DNA from 3 places in the Methylobacterium sp. 092160098-2 genome. Region 1 is predicted to be linked to each of the others. Evidence: predicted binding sites of a transcription regulator. Region 1 holds the regulator's gene; each other region holds the start of a gene.
The links. The regulator LexA, encoded in region 1, represses DNA repair genes until DNA is damaged. The targets are predictions, from matches to a motif close to TGTTCNNNNTGTGTTCNG.
Positions count from the first base shown of each region.

Region 2: a site for LexA is predicted at 5,077-5,094, ahead of parE (DNA topoisomerase IV subunit B). Genes of this name have one in related genera too.
Region 3: a site for LexA is predicted at 2,461-2,478, ahead of uvrA (excinuclease ABC subunit UvrA). Genes of this name have one in related genera too.

Region 1 covers NZ_JAQPZJ010000001.1:4,555,021-4,561,856, forward strand. The annotation lists gene PQI07_RS21460 (ComEC/Rec2 family competence protein) at 1-1,851, shown strand, start outside; gene lexA (transcriptional repressor LexA) at 1,845-2,582, opposite strand; gene PQI07_RS21470 (hypothetical protein) at 2,833-3,279, shown strand; gene PQI07_RS21475 (hypothetical protein) at 3,298-3,513, opposite strand; gene PQI07_RS21480 (NRAMP family divalent metal transporter) at 3,594-4,835, shown strand; gene fae (formaldehyde-activating enzyme) at 4,898-5,437, shown strand; gene PQI07_RS21490 (hypothetical protein) at 5,478-5,954, opposite strand; gene PQI07_RS21495 (error-prone DNA polymerase) at 5,999-6,836, opposite strand, start outside.
Region 2 covers NZ_JAQPZJ010000003.1:283,466-290,301, reverse strand. The annotation lists gene PQI07_RS33625 (DEAD/DEAH box helicase) at 1-217, opposite strand, end outside; gene PQI07_RS33620 (hypothetical protein) at 427-654, opposite strand; gene PQI07_RS33615 (outer membrane protein) at 1,278-2,144, shown strand; gene PQI07_RS33610 (PRC-barrel domain-containing protein) at 2,373-2,864, shown strand; gene parE (DNA topoisomerase IV subunit B) at 2,910-4,982, opposite strand; gene PQI07_RS33600 (hypothetical protein) at 5,339-5,527, shown strand; gene topA (type I DNA topoisomerase) at 5,708-6,836, opposite strand, start outside.
Region 3 covers NZ_JAQPZJ010000001.1:5,063,822-5,070,657, forward strand. The annotation lists gene uvrA (excinuclease ABC subunit UvrA) at 1-2,305, opposite strand, end outside; gene PQI07_RS23860 (MFS transporter) at 2,748-3,929, shown strand; gene PQI07_RS23865 (cupin domain-containing protein) at 3,933-4,358, opposite strand; gene PQI07_RS23870 (methyl-accepting chemotaxis protein) at 5,136-6,836, shown strand, end outside.

The DNA of each region.
Region 1 (6,836 bases):
GTGGAGAGCTTCGCCGGCCTCGCGCCGGAGGCGCGGCCCGCCCGGGTGCGGGTGTCATTCCGCAAGACGCCGACCCCGCTTCCCGGGGACGTCGTCGCCGCCACCGCCCGGTTGTTGCCTCCCCCGGAGGCGGCCCGGCCCGGAGGCTACGATTTCGCCCGAGACGCCTACTTCCAGGGGATCGGCGCGGTGGGCTCCCTGGTCGGGGCGGTCACGATCCGGGCGCCGACCGAGCCGCCGCCCCTCCGCCTGCGGCTCGCCGCCACGCTCGACGCGGCCCGGAACGGGCTCACCCGCCGGATCGCGGAGGCCGCCGGCGGCCAGGCGGGCGCGGTGGCGGCGGCCCTGGTGACCGGCAAGCGCGGCCTCATCGGCCCGGCGACCAACGATGCGCTGCGCGCCGCCGGCATCTACCACGTTGTGTCGATCTCGGGCCTCCACATGGTGCTGGCCGCCGGCGTGGTGTTCTGGCTGGTGCGGGCGCTGCTCGCGCTGGTCCCCCATTGCGCGCTCCTCTGGCCGATCAAGAAGATCGCGGCCGGCTTCGCCATGGTCGGCGTCACCGCCTACTGCGCCTTTTCGGGCTGGGACATCGCCGCCGAGCGCTCGCTGATCATGACCCTGATCATGCTGGGCGCGATCCTGGTGGACCGGCCGGCCCTGTCGATGCGCAACCTCGCCCTCGCGGCGCTGATCGCCCTGGCCCGGGAGCCGGAGGGCCTGCTCGGCCCGAGCTTCCAGATGTCCTTCGGCGCCGTGGCCGGGCTGATCGCCTGCGCGCGGCTGATCGACGGGCGGCTGTTCGTGCGCCCCGGGGCGGGCCGGCTCGGTCGGCTCGTCGGCACCGGCCTCTCGGCGGTCACCGGGACCCTGGCCACGACCCTGGTGGCGCAGGTCGCGACCGCACCCTTCGCCACCTACCATTTCCAGACGATCCAGCCCTTCGGCCTCGTCGGCAACGCCCTGACCCTGCCGCTCGTCTCCCTCGTGGTGATGCCCTCCGCGGTGATCGGGATCCTCGCCTATCCCTTCGCCCTCGACCGCCCGATCTGGTGGCTGATGGGTCAGGCGGTGGGGGGCATGCTCGCCGTCTCCCAGTGGATCGCCAGGTTCGAGCGGGCCATCGTGGTCGTACCGGCCTTCGGCACCGCGGCGCTGTTCCTGCTGACCGCGGGCCTGCTGCTCGCGACGTTACCGGCCTCCCGCCTGCGCTGGCTCGCCGTGCCGCCGATCCTGCTCGGACTCGTCGTCGCGGCCCGACCCGACCGCTACGACCTCTATGTCGATCGGCAGGGTGCGGGGGCCGCGGTGCGGGGGCCGGACGGACGGCTCGCGGCCCTCGGCAGCCCGTCCGGCTTCGTTCTCGAACAATGGCTGAAGGCGGACGGCGATGGACGGGGAGCCGGGGCACTGATCGTCCGATCGGGCAGCGGCCGCTGTGACCGGCTCGGATGCACCGCGCGCCTGCCGGACGGACGGGCGGTCGCCCTGGTCCGGGACCGGCGGGCCTTCCCGGAGGATTGCGCCCGCGCCGCGGTGCTGATCACGGGTCTCGTGGCCCCACCGACCTGCACCGGCCCCCTGGTGATCGACCGGCGCGTCCTGGCCGCCCAGGGCGCCGTCGCCCTCAGGTCCGACGGCGACGGCTTCGTCGCCCGTCACGCCCGGGCCGATGGCCGCTCCGTGCCTTGGCGACCACGCTCGGGACACGGGTCGGGGCCGCCACAATTGGTCACCGCGCCCTCCGCGGAGGCCCGCGCCTCTGACGACGTGGCGACAACGCCTCCGGAAACCGATGCGTCGGGCGGGGACCTCGCCCCCGGCGACGCGCCGGCCGAGCCGCTTCAGTAGCGGCGGACGAGGCTGACGAGGCGGCCCTGGATCCGGACCCGGTCGGGCCCGAGGACGCGCGTCTCGTAGGCCGGGTTGGCGGCTTCCAGGGCGATCGAGGAGCCGCGGCGGCGCAGACGCTTGAGCGTCGCCTCCTCGTCGTCGATCAGCGCCACGATGATGTCGCCGGTATTGGCCGTGTCCTGCTTGCGGATCACCACGAGGTCGCCGTCGAGGATGCCGGCCTCGACCATCGAGTCGCCGCGCACCTCCAGGGCGTAGTGCTCGCCGCCGGCCACGAAATCCGGCGACAGGGTGATGGCATGGCTCTGGTTCTGGATCGCCGAGACCGGCGTACCGGCGGCGATCCGGCCCATCACCGGGATCGAAATGGCACGACCGGCGTCGTCGATCATCCGCGTGCTGGCCGGGGCCGGCGGATGCTTGGACTTGCCGCCCTCGACCACGCTCGGGGTGAAACGGCGCGGCTCGGCCGGGGCCGAAGATGGGGCCGAAGATGGGACCGTCTGGCTCAGGCTCTCGGGGATGCGGATCACCTCGATGGCGCGCGCCCGATTCGGCAGGCGCCGGAGGAAGCCGCGCTCCTCCAGGGCCGTGATCAGCCGGTGGATGCCGGATTTCGACTTGAGGTCGAGGGCGTCCTTCATCTCGTCGAAGGACGGCGGGACGCCGCATTCCTGCATCCGGCTCTGGATGAAACGCAGGAGGTCCAGCTGCTTGCGCGTGAGCATCGAAGGGGGACTCGCGGCTTGGCAGACCGCCCCGTGACGGTCTCTGAAACAAATCACGAACAGGTTAAACGTTCCGCAAGTGTTCCGCAAGGGCGGCACCGCTACGCTTGGCGCGTCGCTCCGCGCTCACGGGAGCAAGGTCGAGAAACGCATTGACGGCGCAAGCGGAGCCGTTTCAATGCACCGCGGCGCCCCGCCGGGAAGGCGGCGGATCCGGGCCGCGGGCTGGGACCCTCTTGGGATGACGAGGATGCGACGACCCGCAGCTCTGCTGCCCCTCGGCCTCGCCGCCCTCGGCCTCGCCGGCTGCACCACCGGGTTCTCCTACATCTCGCGGAACTACGTGGCGCTCACCCCCCAGGTGGTGACGATCGGCTGCAAGGAGCCCTACGAGGTCTACGACAACCGGCAGATGCGCCGGATGCTGATCGTCTCGAACGCCCTGCGCGAATATACCGGCTGCAACCTGAGCGAGGCCCGGATCGATCCGGAGCCGAACGCCACCCGGGTGAAGCGCTTCCGAACCGCCGCCCGGGCCTATCTCGACGAGACCGTGCGCGAGGATTGCCGGATCACCGGCGAGACCGTGTTCGATCCGCTGAAGACCGAGTTCGCCTACGCCTGCGACACGCCGATCGAGAAGCGCGGCACCGTGGTCCCCCGCCTGCCGGGCCGCAATCCCGGTCTCGCCCGCTGACCGACCGGCGGCGCGCCGTCAGGCGCCCGGCTTCGGGAAGGTCCGTTCCGCCGCGTCGCCGGCGGCGGCGAGCAGGGCGCGTGCGAAGGCCCGGGCTTCCGCCCGGTCGAGAACGATCGCGGCGGTGACCGGCGCGCCGCCGAGGTCGGCCAGGGCGAGTTCCAGGCGCACCCCGTCGGGCACGGCGGTCGCCTGCAGGCTCCAGCCGGAGCCCCGATCCGTGCTCTCCGCCATCACATGTCCCTCCCGCCTGCCCCGGGAAAACGCCGCAGGCGCCCGCCGGAACCGCCCGTGCGCGGGACTGTTCCCGAGCCGTGCCCAGCGCTTCCCTGCCTCGCCTGTCCGCTTACCTCAAGGCCGCAGGCCCGGGACTCGTGGTGATGCTGGCCGATACGGATGTCGGAAGCCTCATCACGGCGGCCCAGAGCGGGGCGCGCTGGGGCTATTCGCTCCTGCTCCTCCAGATCCTGCTGGTGCCGATCCTGTACGTCGTCCAGGAGCTGACGGTGCGGCTCGGGACCGCCACCGGACGCGGCCACGGCGCGCTGATCCGGGAGCGCTACGGGCCGGTCTGGGCCTGGATCTCGTACGGCGGCCTCGTGGTCGCCGGCATCGGCGCCATCGTCACGGAATTCTCCGGCATCGCCGGCATCGGGGACCTGTTCGGGGTGCCGCGGCTCGTGAGCCTCGGCCTGCCGGCCTGCCTGCTCCTGGGGCTCGTCTTCACCGAGAGCTACCGGCGCGTCGAGGTCGTGGCGATCGTGGTCGGCCTGTTCGAGCTGGTCTTCGTCGGGCTCGCCGTCGCGGCGCGGCCGAACCTGCCCGAGATCGTCGCCTCCTTCGGGCACATGCCGCTGGGCGACGGCCAGTTCCGGGTGCTGATCGCGGCCAATATCGGCGCGGTGATCATGCCGTGGATGATCTTCTACCAGCAGTCGGCGATCGTCGATAAGGGCCTGGGCTGGGAGCACGCGCGGCGCTCGCGGCTCGACACACTCGTGGGTGCGGTGGTGTCGCAATGCGTGATGGGCGCGATCCTCGTCGCCGCCGCCGCCACGATCGGCAAGGCCGGGCAGGGCAGCGCGAAGGGGCTGGAGACCGTCGGCGATCTCGCGGGCGCCTTCACGCCGGCCCTGGGGCCGTGGCTCGGGCAGGTGGTGTTCGGGGTGGGCATCATCGCGGCGGCCTTCGTGGCGCTCAACGTCGTGGCCCTGGCGCTGGCCTGGGGGTTCGGCGACGTGACCGGCCGGCCGCACTCCCTGGAGCAGTCGCCCCGGGAGGCTCCGGCCTTCTACGGCGCCTTCGCGCTCGCGGTCGCGGCCGGCGCGGTCGCCGTGCAGCTCGTGCCGGATCTCGTGGCGCTCAACATCGCCGTGGAGGTGATGAACGCGCTGCTCCTGCCCCTGGCGCTCGGCCTGCTGATCCTCCTCGCCACCCGGGCCCTGCCCGAGGGGCAGCGCGTGGCGGGCGTCTACAAGGGGGTGGTCTACGCGGTGTCGGGGATCACGATCGCGTTCGCGATGGTCGGCGTCCTGGACGGGGTGGGCCTGCTCTGACGCGATTGACGCGGGGCCTCCGATGATGTCTCCCGCGGGCTCCGATCAGGTGGAGTTCGAACATGCAAGAGATCTGGTTCCGCACGGGCGAGGCCACGGTGCTGGCGGCCGAGGGCCAGTACACCGACGCCATGCCGGAGGTGCTGATCGGCTCGGTGCGCGGTCCGGTCGGCCAGGCCTTCGCGTCGATGATGGGGCAGGTCCAGGGCCACACGCGGATGTTCGTGGTCCGCGACCTCAACCAGCTCGTGCGCCCCGCCACGATGATGACCACCAAGGTCACGATCCACACGGCCGAGTATGCCGAGCTCCTCGGCGGCGTGGTCCAGGCCGCCACCGGCGACGCGATCGTGGACTGCATCATCGAGGGCATCCTGCCCAAGGACGGGCTCGACGAGCTGTGCATGATCATCATGATCTGGCTCGATCAGCGGTGCGCCGAGGACGACAACCTCGACCAGAAGGACCTCTACCGGACCAACTACGAGGCGACGAAGCTCGCCATCGCCCGCGCCCTCAAGGGCGAGCCGACGGTGGACGAGCTGATCGCCAACCGGAAGACCGTGAAGCACTACGCCCTGGACGGCGTGATCGAGTACTGATCGGCCCCTTCGCGCGCATCCTGCCGGGGTCGATATCGCATCACCCCGGCGGGATGCGCCCCACCGAGCACAGGGTCCGCATCGCGGTGCTGCCCGGGTCGGTGTAGCAGGAGGCCGACCAGCCGTTCTGCTGGATGAACGACTTGCGCCGCTCCGACAGCGCGGTCCGGTAGGCGCTGGCGATGATCGGCTCGACGGTCGCGGCCGGTTCGCCGACCAGGATCTCGGAGGCCACCGACAGGTCGCGGAAGAAGGTCGCCGAGGGGGCGGGCTCGGCCGAGGTCGCCTGCACGATCGGCTCGGCCCGGCAGGTCACGTCGAACTTGATCGGGCCGGCCATGCGGATGTCGATGCTGGGGCCCGCCCGCTTGCCGACCTTGCCGCCGATGGCGCCGGCGATCTGGCGGGTGAGGTCGTCGCAGCTGTCGGCCCGGGCGGCCTCCGCCCAGAGGGGGAGGGCCGCGCAGGCGGCGAGGCAGGCGGCGAGGAAGAGGCGCGGAACGGCGAAGCTCGACATGGCCGCACTCTACGCGCGGCGCGGGGCCTGTCGAGGGGCGTTCCTCAGTGGAAATCCCGGCTGCGATACACGCGCCGATCCGGGGGTACGCCGAAATCCGTGTTCTCGGGGGGCAGCTTCATCCCGGCCTCGCGCAGATCGCGCAGGGACGCGGTGAGATCGCGAAACCCCTCGGCCACGAGATGGACCACCCCGTCCGCCCGCTGGATCCGGCCGCGCACGGCGAGGAACCGGGCCTGCATGGCGATCCGGCGGTTGGCCTCGAACACCGTCTTCCAGACGATCACGTTGGCGATACCGGTCTCGTCCTCCAGGGTCAGGAACACCACGCCCTTGGCGGTGCCGGGCCGCTGGCGGATAAGCACGAGGCCCGCCACCGTGACCCGCGCCCCCTGGGGCAGGGCGGGATCGAGATGCGCCCGGGCCGGGATCGCGCCGATCCGGGCGAGCCGCCCCCGGAAGAAGGCGACCGGGTGCCCCTGCAGCGACAGGCCGGTGGCGGCGTAATCCTCGGCCACCGCCTCGGACGGGGCCAGGGACGGCAGGTCCACGGCCGGCTCGTGCCGGAACAGGCCGTCATCGGCGTGCCACGCGAAGAGCGGCAGGGGCGCGTCGAGGAGATGGGCCCGGCGCGCGCTCGGGTCGGCCTTGGCGGCCTTGCGCGCCGAGGTCCCCTCCAGGGTGCGGACCATCCAGAGGGCGGCGCGCCGGTCGAGGCCCAGCGAGCGGAACGCGTCCGCCTCGGCCAGCCGCTCCAGGGTGTTGCGGGGCAGGGCGAGGGCGGCCTGCAGGCCCTCGATGCTGGCATAGCCGTTGGCCCGCAGCCGCACGAGCCGGCGCATGGCGGCCTCGGGCAGGCCGCGCACCACCCGCAGGCCGATC
Region 2 (6,836 bases), on a different contig from region 1:
GCATCCGGGCCCGGGCGCGTCCGTTCTCCAGAAGCGTCAGCATCGGCAGCGTGAACGCCGCCGTCTTGCCGGTTCCCGTCTGGGCGATGCCGAGGACGTCGCGACGCGCCAGCACGTGGGGAATGGCCTCGGCCTGGATCGGCGTCGGCTCGGTATAACCCGCCGCTTCGACGGCGTTCAGGACTTTGTCACTCAGTCCCAGGTCGGAAAAAGGCATCTGCGTTCAGGAACCGTTGCGCGCCCGGCCGGCGCGAAGGACACCGTCGCGGCAACGGCTGGGAAAGGCTCGCGCGGGGCGATCGGGCGCTCCCGGGGCCGCGGGGCGCATCACGCATGTCAGTTAGGGCCCTGGCGCGACTTGTCAATCTCGCAATGGTGATGGCGCCCGCCGACGCACAGGGGATCGGGCGCCAAAACGGGCCTCGATCAGGGCTGGAGACGGTCGGATGCGGGCACGAGGCAGGGATCCAGGCGGGTGGACCGGGCGAATTCCGATGCCGCGAGGGCGCCGGTCGTCTGCGGATCCGCGATCCCCGGATGGGCCGGTCCCGCCAGGGCGGCGACCGCGGCGGCCATCGGTGCCGCATCGGGCCGGCTGAGCCGCGCGAGCTGGTAGGCGCCAACCACCGTGAGGAGCCCGACGAGTCCCGCCATGCGCAGGGTCCAGGGCAGGGGCCCGGCGGCCCGCCTCGGCCGCGCAGGATGCGATGCCGGGCCGGGAAGGCTCGCCGGAAGACCGGCCATCCCCTCCGGAGTCCGGCGCCTGCCGAAGGTTCTCCGGCTCCGTTCGTCGTGGCTGAGCATGGATGGACGGCTGTCTCCACCGGGCGAGGCGGCCGGCCGCGACGCGGGAGCCGGCAGGAAGCCGGTCGCGGGCGCTCGAGAGGGTAGGCCCGCCCGCAGCGACGGACCATCGGCGGATACGGTTAACCAATCGCTTACGACCGCGCGCACCCTCTCGCCAAAGTTGTGCCGGAATAAAACGGCCGCCCTGCATGCAACCGGCGAGACGTCGGACGCTATCACGGCACCCGTTGAGGCGTGCCCGAATATGCACGTCGCGCAACACAGCTAGTCTTACGAGCCTTTTCAGCTGTCCGCGTACAGTCTCGACGGGCAAGCGAGCCGGCTGCTTGGGAGACGGTCGGTTAGTCTTCATCTTTCGTTGACGGGATGTCCCTAGTCTGAGGATGCTTGTTGCAGGAAAGCGACAGACCCGCCATCCGAGAGCGCCTAGAAGGCTGCCGGCTCAAGCTAACCCCAGGACCGACACCACCATGAAGAAGCTTCTCCTCGCATCCACCGTCCTCGCCGGCTTGACCGCAACGGCGTCTGCCGCCGACCTGCCGCGCCGCGCTGCGCCGCCGCCGGTGTTCACGCCGGTGCCGGTGTTCACCTGGACCGGCTTCTACGTCGGTGTGAACGCCGGCTACGGCTTCGACGCCAACAGCCGCAACACCACCAGCTACGCCCTGCCGGGCGGCTCGCTGATCAACTCCCCCGGCACCTCGGGCGTCGTCAGCGTCAACAACCGCAACAACAACGACGGCTTCTCGGGCGGCGCCCAGATCGGCTACAACTACCAGTTCACGCCGGGCTCGGGCGTGGTGATCGGCTTCGAGGCCGACGCCCAGTACGTCGACTTCGCCCGCCGCGCCAACGCCACCCAGAACTACAGCTTCCTGGGCTTCCCCGGCGTCGCCTTCTCCAACCCGCCCGCCTTCGTCGCCACCAGCGGCAACGGCCTCGACTACTTCGGCACCGTCCGCGGCCGCCTCGGCTACGCCTTCGACCGCACCCTCGTGTACGGCACCGGCGGCTTCGCCTACGGATCCGGCCAGGACGACCAGAACTTCTCCGGCAACCGCTTCCGCGACAGCTTCCGCACCGGCTGGGCCGCCGGCGGCGGCGTCGAGTACGCCCTGCCCACCGACTCCTTCCTGAACTTCTTCCGCTCCTCGGCCGTCACCCTGAAGGTCGAAGGCCTGTACGTCAGCCTCGACCGCCAGAAGAACTCCGCCGGCGGCGTCTTCTACGGCAACCTCCTGCCCCCGAACGGCACCGCCTACCTCAACGGCGCCGCCGCCAAGACCGAGTTCGCCGTCGTCCGCGCCGGCCTGAACTACAAGTTCGGCTCGTACTAAGATCGAACGTCGGAGCCGGCTCGACCGGCTCCGCGCAACGGAAGGGCTCGGCCGCAAGGCCGGGCCCTTTCGCGTTTCAGGGTCGTGCCGCCGGACCGGTCGGGTGCGACAGGGAGCGCCGGAACCGCGCGTGCCACCCGCGATTGAGACCGCGGCGCCTCATGGGGACCAAGCGGGGACCGGGACGGGAACCCCGCGACGGGTCCGGGCGCACCGGAGCGATCAGCCATGCGAAGCCGAATCCTTCTCCTGTCGCTCGCGGCCCTGGCTCTGGCGGGAGCGCCTGCACGTGCGCAGGATGCCTCCGTGATCGGCAAGGATACGGTCCTGCCGGGCACGGGGCCGGGGACCTCGACGGACGGCCAGGGCGTCGGGCGGCTGATGGCGGCGGCGAATGCCGAGGACGCCGCCAAGCGTCAGGGGCTCAAGCCTGTGGCCTTCCTGGCCTCCAAGATGATCGGCGTGACGGTGCGCAACGCGGCAGGCGACAGCGTCGGCAAGATCGACGACCTGCTGATCACCGATGGCGGGACCCTTAAGGCCGTTGTGATCGATGTCGGCGGCTTCCTCGGCCTCGGCAGCAAGGTGATCGCCGTGGAGCCTGGTGCCCTTGTGCTGCGGCCGGGAGGCGAGCGGTTCTCGGCGGTCCTCAACATGAGCACCGACACGGTGTCGGCGGCCCAGCCCTTCGACCCGGCCAAGGCGGTTACCAAGCCCTGACGGTCCGGGCGGCCGGCGCGGTGGAAACCGCGTCGGCGCAACGGTTCAGATGTCGAGGTCGGCCCCCTCGGCGAAGGCCGCACGCTCGCTGATGAAGGCGAAGCGGGCCTCGGGCTTGTTGCCCATCAGCCGCTCGACCGTATCGCCGGTCGATTCCCGGGCCTCGTCCAGGACCGCGACGCGTAGCAACGTGCGCTTCTTCGGGTCCATGGTGGTCTCCTTGAGCTGGGCCGGCATCATCTCACCGAGGCCCTTGAACCGCCCGATCTCGACCTTGCCGGCCTTGAACACCGTCTTGATGATCCGCTCCCGGTCGGCGTCGTCCCGGGCATAGGCCACCTTGGAGCCCTGCTGCAGCCGGTAGAGCGGCGGGATCGCGAGGTAGAGATGCCCGCGGTCGATGAGCTTGGGCATCTGGCGGTAGAAGAAGGTGATCAGCAGCGAGGCGATGTGGGCGCCGTCGACGTCGGCGTCCGTCATGATGATCACCTTGTCGTAGCGCAGGTCGGCCTCGCGGAAGGCCGCGCCGGTGCCGCAGCCGAGCGCCAGGGTGAGGTCGGAAATCAGCTGATTGGCGCCGAGCTTGTCCCGGCTCGCCGAGGCGACGTTGAGGATCTTGCCGCGCAGGGGCAGGATCGCCTGGGTCGCCCGGTCGCGGGCCTGCTTGGCGGAGCCGCCGGCGGAATCACCCTCGACGATGAAGATCTCCGAGCCCGCGGTGCCGGCGGCCGAGCAATCGGCGAGCTTGCCGGGCAGGCGGAGCTTGCGGGTGGCGCTCTTGCGGGCGACCTCCTTCTCCTGGCGGCGGCGCAGGCGCTCCTCGGCCCGGTCGATCACCCAGTCGAGCAGCTTGTTGGCCTGGGCCGGGGAGGCGGCGAGCCAATGGTCGAAGGCGTCGCGCACCGCCGTCTCGACGATGCGCTGGGCCTCCACGGTGGCGAGCTTGTCCTTGGTCTGGCCCTGGAACTCGGGCTCGCGGATGAAGACCGAGAGCATGGACGCGCAGGTCGCCATGACGTCGTCGGTGGTCACCGCGGTCATGCGCTTGGCCTGGTTCACGCGCTCGGCGTGCTCGCGCAGGCCCCGGAGCAGGGCGACCCGCAGGCCGGCCTCGTGGGTGCCGCCCTCGGGCGTCGGGATGGTGTTGCAGTAGGAATGCGAGAACCCGTCCTCGGCGACCATCCAGGCCACCGCCCATTCCAGCGACCCGTGCGAGCCCGGCTTGGTGATCTTGCCGGAGAACATCGCGTCGGTGACCAGCTCCTTGCCGTCGATGTCGCGGGCGAGATAGTCGCGCAGGCCGTCGGGGAAGCGGTGCACGGCTTCCGCAGGTACGCCCTCCAGCCCCTCGAGGAGGGCGGGGGCGCAGCGCCAGCGGATCTCGACGCCGCCGAACAGGTAGGCCTTCGAACGCGCCATCTTGAACAGGCGGCGTGGGTCGAATTTCAGCGAGCCGAAGATCTGCGCGTCCGGGTGGAAGCGGACCCGGGTGCCGCGCCGGTTCTGCACCCGGCCGATCAGCTCCAGCGCTCCCTGCGCGTGGCCCCGCGAGAAGGTCTGGCGATACAGGGTCTGGTTGCGCGCCACCTCGACCTCGAGGAGGTCGGAGAGCGCGTTCACCACCGAGATGCCGACGCCGTGCAGGCCGCCCGAGGTCTCGTAGACCTTCGAGTCGAACTTACCGCCGGCATGCAGCGTGGTCATGATGACCTCGAGCGCCGACTTGCCGGGAAATTTCGGATGCGGGTCGACCGGGATGCCGCGGCCGTTGTCGGTGACCACGAGGGCACCGGTCTCCTCCAGCTCCACCTCGATGAAGCTGGCATGGCCGGCCACCGCCTCGTCCATGGAGTTGTCGATCACCTCGGCGAAGAGGTGGTGCAGCGCCCGCTCGTCGGTGCCGCCGATATACATGCCGGGGCGGCGCCGGACCGGCTCCAGCCCCTCCAGCACCTCGATGTCGGAGGCGGTGTAGCCGGAATCGGGCTCGGCCGCTGCGAGCGCCGTCACGGAGGCCGTGGCGTCCAGGCGCCGCCGCGGCTCCGGCGCGCGAGAGGGGGCTGTCGAGGCGGCCGCCTTGCCGCCCGGTCCGAACAGGTCGCGGGCCGGATCGCTCACGCGCGGCCTCCGCGGGCGCGGCGCATCGGCCGGCTCGGATTCGCGCAGACGGGTCTTGGGTCGTGGAGCATGCGCCTTCATCCCCGCATGATAGCGGAACAAAACGTAAACATCAAAACCGTTCGCCCCCAGGCGACGCGGCCGCACCATCGCATGCTGCGGCGCCGCGAGCGAGGGCCGGAACCGCCCCGACCCCCGAGGGGGCCAGGCGGCCCGTCATCACGACGTTGCACAACGATGGGTTAAGGCTTTCCCGTGACCGGCCTGTTCGACCTCCGCAGGCCGCCGGAACAGACCGGGACGATCGACGTTGACGGCGGAGATAAATCTTGACCGTGGTCAGGGAGCCGCAGCCCATGAGCGATGCCGCGATCGAGGCCCGCCGCCTCACGTTGATCCGCTTCGAGCACGCGGCCGGCGCCGCCTTCGGCTGCGACGACGACGCGGCCGGCGTGCCGCCCGGCCGGGCGCTCATGAATTCCACCACGATCGCGCTGGCGACCTTCGCGACGGCGCTCGCGGCAACCATCACCTACCTCGTCTGAACCGGGCGGCCGGACCCGGAAACCGGGACGTGCATCCCGTTCTCCGCGTCGGTCTGCCCCTGTCCCCCACCGCTGCCGGGAGAGCAGCGCAGGACCGCGTGCCCGCCCTGGACACGGACCGGCGCGGCTGACGCGCCTTGCACCCGGCGAGCGGGTGAAGGCCGCCTGGACCTGTCTGCGTCAGCCGGCGCCCGTCTTCTTGGCCGCGGTCTTCTTGGCGGCGGGCTTCTTCGCTGCCGTCTTCTTGGCCGCCGGCTTGGCGCCGCTCGCCGCGCGCGTCGCGGTCTTCCGGACAGCGCCCCGTTTCGCCGGCTTGCCGCCGCCCGAGGCACGCTTGGCGTTGACCAGGGCGATCCCCTCGTCGAGCGTCAGCGCCTCGGCGCTCATGGTCTTCGGCAGCGTGGCGTTCACCTCGCCGTCGGTGACGTAGGGGCCGTACTTGCCGGCCTTCACCACGAGGTCGCGCCCGCTCGCCGCGTCCGTGCCGAGCGGGCGGCCGGGATCGGCAGCCGGACGGCCGCGGCCGCCGCCCTGCTCCTTGGCGACGATCAGGTCGATGGCGCGGTTGCCGCCGATCTCCAGCACGTCGTCGTCCTTGCCGAGATTGGCGTAGGTCTTCCCATGCTGCACGTAGGGCCCGAACCGGCCGAGATTGGCCAGGATCGGCTCGCCGGTCTCGGGGTGGCGCGCCACCTCGCGGGGCAGCGCCAGCAGCGCCAGCGCCTTCTGCAGGTCGACCGCCGAGGGACTCAGCCCCTTCGGCAGGGAGGAACGCTTCGGCTTCTCCGCCCCCTTCTCGGTGGAGGCCTCACCGAGCTGCAGGAACGGCCCGAATCGGCCGTCGCGCAGCGTCACCGGCAGACCGGTGGCGGGATCGTCGCCCAGCACCCGGACGCCCGGCTGGCCGCCCTCGGCCGAGGAGCCGTCCCCCTCGCCCTCGACGCCCGAGGCTGAGAGCTGGCGGGTGTACTTGCACTCGGGATAGTTCGAGCAGCCGATGAAGGCGCCGAACTTGCCGAGCTTCAGCGACAATTGTCCGGTCCCGCAGACCGTGCAGGTGCGCGGGTTCGAGCCGTCGCCCTTGTCGGGGAAGATGTGCGGCCCGAGGAGGCCGTTCAGCGCCTCCAGCACGTCGGTGACGCGCAGCTCCTTGGTCTCGCCGATCGCCGCGGAGAAATCGCGCCAGAAGTCGCGCAGCACCGCCCGCCAGTCGATCTCGGCATTGGAGACGCGGTCGAGCTGCTCCTCGAGGTCGGCGGTGAAATCGTACTCGACGTAGCGCCGGAAGAAGCTCTCCAGGAAGCCCGTG
Region 3 (6,836 bases), 510 kb from region 1:
CCTTGTCGAGGTGCTCCAGCCCCTCCAGCCGCCCGTAGGGGGCCGGGTGCTCCAGGGCGCCGTTCAGCTTCTTGGCGATCGCCTTGTAGAGGGTGTCGATCACCAGGGTGGACTTGCCGCCGCCCGAGACGCCGGTGATGCAGGTGAAGGTGCCGAGCGGGATCTCGACATCGACATCCTTCAGATTGTTGCCCCGGGCGCCGAACAGGCCGAGCTTGCCCTTGCGGCCTTTTCGGCGCGCGGTGGGCGTCCGGACTGACATCTCGCCCGTGAGGTATTTCGCGGTGAGCGAGGCCGGGTTGGCCAGGACCTCGGCGGGGGTGCCCTGCGCGATGATCTCGCCGCCATGGATACCGGCGCCCGGGCCGACATCGACCACGTAATCGGCCTGCAGGATCGCGTCCTCGTCATGCTCGACCACGATCACCGAATTGCCGAGGTCGCGCAGGCGCTTGAGCGTACCGAGCAGCCGCTCGTTGTCGCGCTGGTGCAGGCCGATCGACGGCTCGTCCAGCACGTAGAGCACGCCGGTGAGGCCGGAGCCGATCTGCGAGGCCAGCCGGATGCGCTGGCTCTCGCCGCCCGAGAGGGAGCCGGAGCCGCGGGCGAGCGTCAGGTATTCGAGGCCGACATCCACCAGGAAGCTCAGCCGGTCGCGGATCTCCTTCAGGATCCGAACCGCGATCGCGTTCTGCTTCGCCGTCAGCTTCTCCGGCAGCTCCGAGAACCAGCGATGCGCCTCACTGACTGAGAGGGCCGTGACATCGGCAATGTCGGCCATGGCGACCTTCACGGCGAGCGCCTCGGGCTTCAGCCGCTTGCCGCCGCAGGCGGCGCAGGGCGTCTCGCTCATGAAGCGCCCGATCTCCTCCCGGACGGCGTCCGAGTCGCTCTCCTTGTAGCGGCGCTCCAGGTTCGGGATCACACCCTCGAAGGGCTTGTTGACCGTGTACTTGCGCAACCCGTCGTCGTAGGCGAAGCGGATCGCCTGCTTGCCCGAGCCGTACAGCACGATGGCACGGGCCGTCTCCGACAGGCTCTGCCACGGGACGCTGGTCTTGAAGCCGAAATGCTCGGCCAGCGCCTCCAGGGTCTGCCCGTAATAGGGCGAGGTCGATTTCGCCCAGGGGCCGACGGCGCCGCGCTTCAGGCTCAAAGCGGGATCGGAGATGACCAGCTCGGGGTCGATCCGCATCTCGTGGCCGATGCCGCTGCAGGTCGGGCAGGCGCCGAACGGGTTGTTGAACGAGAACAGCCGGGGCTCGATCTCCGCGATGGTGAAGCCCGAGACCGGGCAGGCGAAGCGCGACGAGAAGGTGATGGTCCGGGGCGTCTCGCCCTCGGGGGCATCCGCGAACACGACCTCCGCGATGCCATCGGCCAGCTCCAGGGCCGTCTCGAAGGACTCGGCCAGCCGCGAGCCGATATCGGCCCGGACCACGATGCGGTCGACCACCACGTCGATGTCGTGCTTGAACTTCTTGTCGAGCTTGGGCACGTCGTCGATGGCGTAGTATTCGCCGTTCACGCGCAGGCGCTGGAAGCCCTTCTTCTGGTACTCGGCGATTTCCTTGCGGTACTCGCCCTTGCGTCCGCGGACCACGGGGGCCAGCAGGTAGAGCCGGGTCTTCTCCGGCAGTTCCAGCACCCGGTCGACCATCTGCTGGACGGTCTGGCTCTCGATCGGCAGGCCGGTGGCCGGCGAGTAGGGGATGCCGACCCGCGCCCAGAGCAGGCGCATGTAGTCGTAGATCTCGGTGACCGTCCCGACGGTGGAGCGGGGGTTCTTGGAGGTGGTCTTCTGCTCGATGGAGATCGCCGGCGACAGCCCGTCGATCTGGTCGACGTCGGGCTTGGACATCATCTCCAGGAACTGGCGGGCATAGGCCGAGAGCGACTCGACGTAGCGGCGCTGCCCCTCGGCGTAGATCGTGTCGAAGGCCAGCGACGACTTGCCCGAGCCCGACAGCCCGGTGAATACCACGAGCTTGTCCCGGGGGATCGTCAGGTCGACGTTCTTGAGGTTGTGCTCCCGGGCCCCCCGGACCGCGATGACCCGCCGGTCATGGGCGCTCGCCGGCGCGGCGTCGAACAGGGCCGCCAGCTTGGCGTCGATCGCGGCCTCGGCGGCCGCCCCAGGGCGGGCGGGCTTTTCGGACTTCGCGCGGGCCGGCTTGGGCTGCGGGGCCGGGGCGGCGGTGGCGGCTTTCGGGGCCTTGGACGCCGTCTGCGCGGCGGCTGTCGGGGCAGCTTGGGCGGCGCCGGCGCGGCTTGCGGCACGACTTCCAGCTTGGGCTTTGGCCATGAGGGCGGCGGTCTTTCGAGGCGTCGACGCAGTCGGATCGGATCCGGATCGGATTCGCGCGCGGGCCAGCCGCCGCTCCGACACATGTCGAGCCCGAGGGGGCCGACGGCAAGGTGGGGCCGGCGGGACGCAGGTCCGTCATGCGCCGCCCTTGCTAGAACGAAACGCGTACGGCGGCAACCGCTCGGCGAACGAGCCGCCGCCCTTGCGCGCGCGGCAAAGCGTTCCGGCAGCGCCCGAGCGGGCGTCCAACCGGTCGTCCGAGCGGGCGCGCGAGGGCGCCTGCGAGGAACCGGGCAAGTCGCCGACGCATGGGGCCGCCGGTGTCCCATCCTGGCGCGCGGCACGGCGCGCGCGACGACGGCCCGGTGTTGCGCCGCGGGAACCGAGGCCCCACGTCGCCGGGATCCACCCTCGGACTCGACTCCATCGACAGGTGCCGATGCCAGCGCTCGACCTGACCGACCCGGTCGCCCTCGGCGGGGCGGGGGACCGGAATGCGTCCCGCGGACAGAGCGTGTCCACGCGGCTGCTGTTCCTGATCGTGGGCATCGCCAACGCCACCTGGGCGCCCCTGGTGCCGCTGGTGCAGGACCGCGCCGGCCTCGACGCGGCGGGGCTCGGCCTGCTGCTCCTCACCTTCGGCATCGGCTCGATCCTGGCGATGCCGAGCGCCGGGGCGGCGGCTTCGCGGCTCGGTTTCCGGCCGGTCCTGCTCGCCGGCACGCTGGCGATCGGCCTCGCCCTGCCGGTGCTGGCCGTGGGCGATGGGCTCGTGCCGCTCACCCTGGCGCTGGTGCTGTTCGGCGCCGGGATGGGGGCGGTGGACTGCGTCATGAACCTGCAGGCCGTCGTGGTGGAGCGCGCCAGCGGGCGCCCGATGATGTCGGGCTTCCACGGCCTCTACAGTCTCGGCTGCATCCTGGGGGCGCTGATCGCCAGCGGCCTGCTGGCGGCCGGGCTCGGCGCGGGCTGGAGCGTGCTGCTCCTGGTCGCCGGGATCGCGGCCCTGTTCGCGGCCGCCTGGCCCGGGATCCTGCCGGCCGAGCGGGCAGGGGGGAGCGGAGGCCCCGCCTTCGCGCGCCCCCGGGGCGTCGTGCTGGTGCTGGGCCTGCTCTGCTTCGTGGTGTTCCTCACCGAGGGCTCGGCCCTCGACTGGAGCGCGGTGTTCCTGATCCAGCAGCGGGGCCTCGATCCGGCCTGGGCGGCGCTCGGCTACGCGGCCTTCTCGGTGACGATGACGGCGGGGCGCCTTGCCGGCGATCGGGTCGTGGCCCGGCTCGGGCGGCGGCCCGTGGTGGTCTTCGGCGGCCTCCTGGCGGCCGCCGGACTCGCGCTCTCGGTCCTGGTCCCGGCCTGGGAGGCGGCCCTCGCCGGCTACGCCCTGGTCGGGGCGGGCTGCGCCAACATCGTCCCGGTCCTGTTCACGGCGGCCGGCCGCCAGACCGCGATGCCCGCGCGCGTGGCGGTGCCGGCGGTGACGACGCTCGGCTATGCCGGGGTGCTGGCGGGCCCGGCGCTGATCGGCTTCGCCGCGCAGGCTTTGGGCCTGTCCGCCGCGCTCCTGCTCGTGGCGGCCCTGCTCCTCGCCGTGGCGGCGGCCGGGCGGTCCCTGCCGGTGTGAGGCTCACGCCTCGGCGTTGCGCGCCATGAAGGTGGCGGGGCTGCCGTCCTCCGGGTTCACGAAGACGATGTCGGTGGGCGCCCGCCGGGGGGTGTCGATCGCGAGGAACACCACCGGTTCCGCGGGATCGATCTCCGGCATGGCGTGGACCGTGCCCTTCTCGAAGACCAGGAGCTGACCGGGGCCGAATGCGGTCGCGGCGGCCGGGTCGCCCAGCCAGACCGTGCCCCGGCCCGACAGGCAGTAGAGATACTCGTCGCAGGTGGCGTGGTAATGCGGCGGAGTCGGCCGGTAGACCCGGAACACCCGGGCGCTCGCGGCCTCCCGGTCGGTCAGATAGGTGTCGACCAGGAGGGTCTGGGCGCTGCCGGGCAGCGCCGCCGCCAGCGCCGCCACGTCGAAGATGCCGGTCCCCGCCGCGTCCGCCATCGCCTCCGCCTCCGACATCACGTCCTCCTCACTCCGAAAACCGTCGCGCACGATCCTGTCCTCGGCCCGCCCGCTCTCGATCGGCGCCGGGGCACGCCGCGGGCTCGCGGGGTCGATCCCCCCGTCATGCTCACCCAGGGTGGTGCGCAGGCGCCCCGCGTCAACGCGGCGAGACAGCCCGTCGAGGCATGCGCCCCGGCGGCGACGTCCTGCGGGCCGCCCATCCTGCGGGCCGCCCATCGCGCGCCGGGACGGGAACGCCCGGGGCCGCCACAGGCTCCTGCGCTTGCGGAGCCGGAAATCAGCCGCTCCGGGTCGTCGATCGGGGTGACGAGCGGGGTGGCGAGAGCGACGATCCCGGCCCGGGGGGCGGCGGTGGCGGAGACGACGCGGGCCGGGGCGCGGAAGGGCGCAGCTGTCGCCCCCCGCTGGAGAGGACCCAGCGGTTCAGGGCGTTCCGGCGGCGGCGGTCCCGCATGACCCGGCGCAGGGTCACGATCCCGCGCCCCGCAATAGAACCGGGGGAGCGAATTCCCCGGACGGCCTCCGCCGAAGTACCGCCGCTGATGAAAGACGGCCCGCCCCCGCACGGGCGATCCCCGGAACCGATGATCCCCGCGCTGAAGACCTGGCAAACCTGCACACTGACAGCGGCGCCCCGACCGAAACTGCCATCCGATCAGGCAGAGCTGCACCGAATCCGGGCAGGTCAACATAACCAGATCTTTATGACCTGCGGCCAAGCTCCGTTCTGTTCTCCGAGATGTCCTGCCGCCGATGATCCTCCTCTCCTCGCTTCGCGCCCGGATCCTGGTCGTGGCGCTCGCCCCCAGCCTCGCCTTCGCGGGGGCCGCCGGCTGGACGGTGTCCGACCAGTGGGCGCGGCGCGCCGAGATGGACCGGGTGGAGAGCCTCGTCGGCCTCGCCTCGCGGATCAGCGCCTTCGTGCATGAGGCCCAGCGCGAGCGCGGCGCCTCCAGCCTGTTCCTGGGCGCGAAGGGCGCACAGTTCGGGCCCGAACTCGCCGCCCAGCGCGTGCGCACCGACGCGGCGCTCGCAGACCTTCCCGGGGCGATGGCGGCGGCCACGCAGTACGGCCCGGCCTTCGCGGCGCGCGGCGCGGGTTTCGGCCAGGCGCTCGCCGGGCTCGCCGACCAGCGGCGGGCGGTGGACGCCCTGACGGCCGGCGTCCCCCAGGCGGCCGGCTACTACACCGGCCTGATCGGCGAGGGGCTTGGGCTCGTGCGGGCGATGGGCGGGGCGATCGACGAGGCCGGCCTCGCCGCCCGGGCGAACGCCTACGCGGCCTTCCTGGCCATGAAGGAAGCCGCCGGCCAGGAGCGGGCCGCCGCCTCGGCGGTCTTCGCCTCCGGCAACCTGGACCTCGCGGCCGCGCGCCGGCTCGCCACCCTCTCGGCCGAGCAGGCGACCTATGCGGGCCTGTTCCGGGCCGGGGCCGAGGCCGCCCAGACGACCCTGCTCGACGCCGCCGAGGCGACCGAGCCGGCCCGGGCGGTCGCGCGCCTGCGCAGGATCGCCCAGGAAACGATGCCGGGGACGCCGCTCGCCTTCCGCGACGCGCCTTCCTGGTTCGGCCTCGCCACGCAGCGCATCGATGCCCTGAAGGGCGTGGAGGACCGGCTCACCGCCGATCTGGAGGCCGCCGCCGGCGCCCTGCGCGCCCGGGCGGACCGGATGCTGACCCTCTGGATCGCCGGAGGCCTCGCCCTGTTCGCCCTCTCGGCCGGCCTCGCGGTCTGGCTCGGCACGGCGATCGCGCGCCCCCTCGCCCGGATGGCGCAGGTTCTGACCGCGATCGGCCGGGACCAGGGGACGGCCGATCTGGCGATCCCGTCGGGGGGCCCGCGGGAGGTCCGGGCGATCGCCGCCGCCGCGGTCGCCTTCCGCGACAGCGTCGCCGAGCGTCGCGCCGCCCGGGCCGCGCAGGAGCGGCTCGCCGCCGAGGCGAGTGCCGCGCAGCGCGCCGCCGCCCTGGGCCTCGCCGACAGCTTCGAGCGCCAGGTCGGCGGCATCGTCGCGGCCGTCTCGGCGGCCGCCGCCCAGCTGGAGGCCTCCGCGCACGGCATGGCCCGGACCGCGCAGGACACCACGGATCTCAGCCGGACGGTGGCCGGATCCGCCGATTCGGCCGCGCGCTCGGCCGACACGGTGGCGGCGGCCACCGAGGAACTCACCGCCTCGGTCCGGGAGATCGGCGTACAGGTGGGGGCCTCGGCCGACCTCGCCGCCGCCGCGACCCGGGACGCGGACGGGACCGCCAGCGAGGTGCACCGTCTCGCCCAGGCGGCCGGGAGCATCGGGGAGATCGTCGCGATCATCTCGCAGATCGCCGGTCAGACCAACCTGCTGGCGCTCAACGCCACGATCGAGGCCGCCCGCGCCGGCGAGGCGGGCCGCGGCTTCGCGGTGGTCGCCGCCGAGGTCAAGGACCTCGCCACCCAGACCAGCCGGGCCACC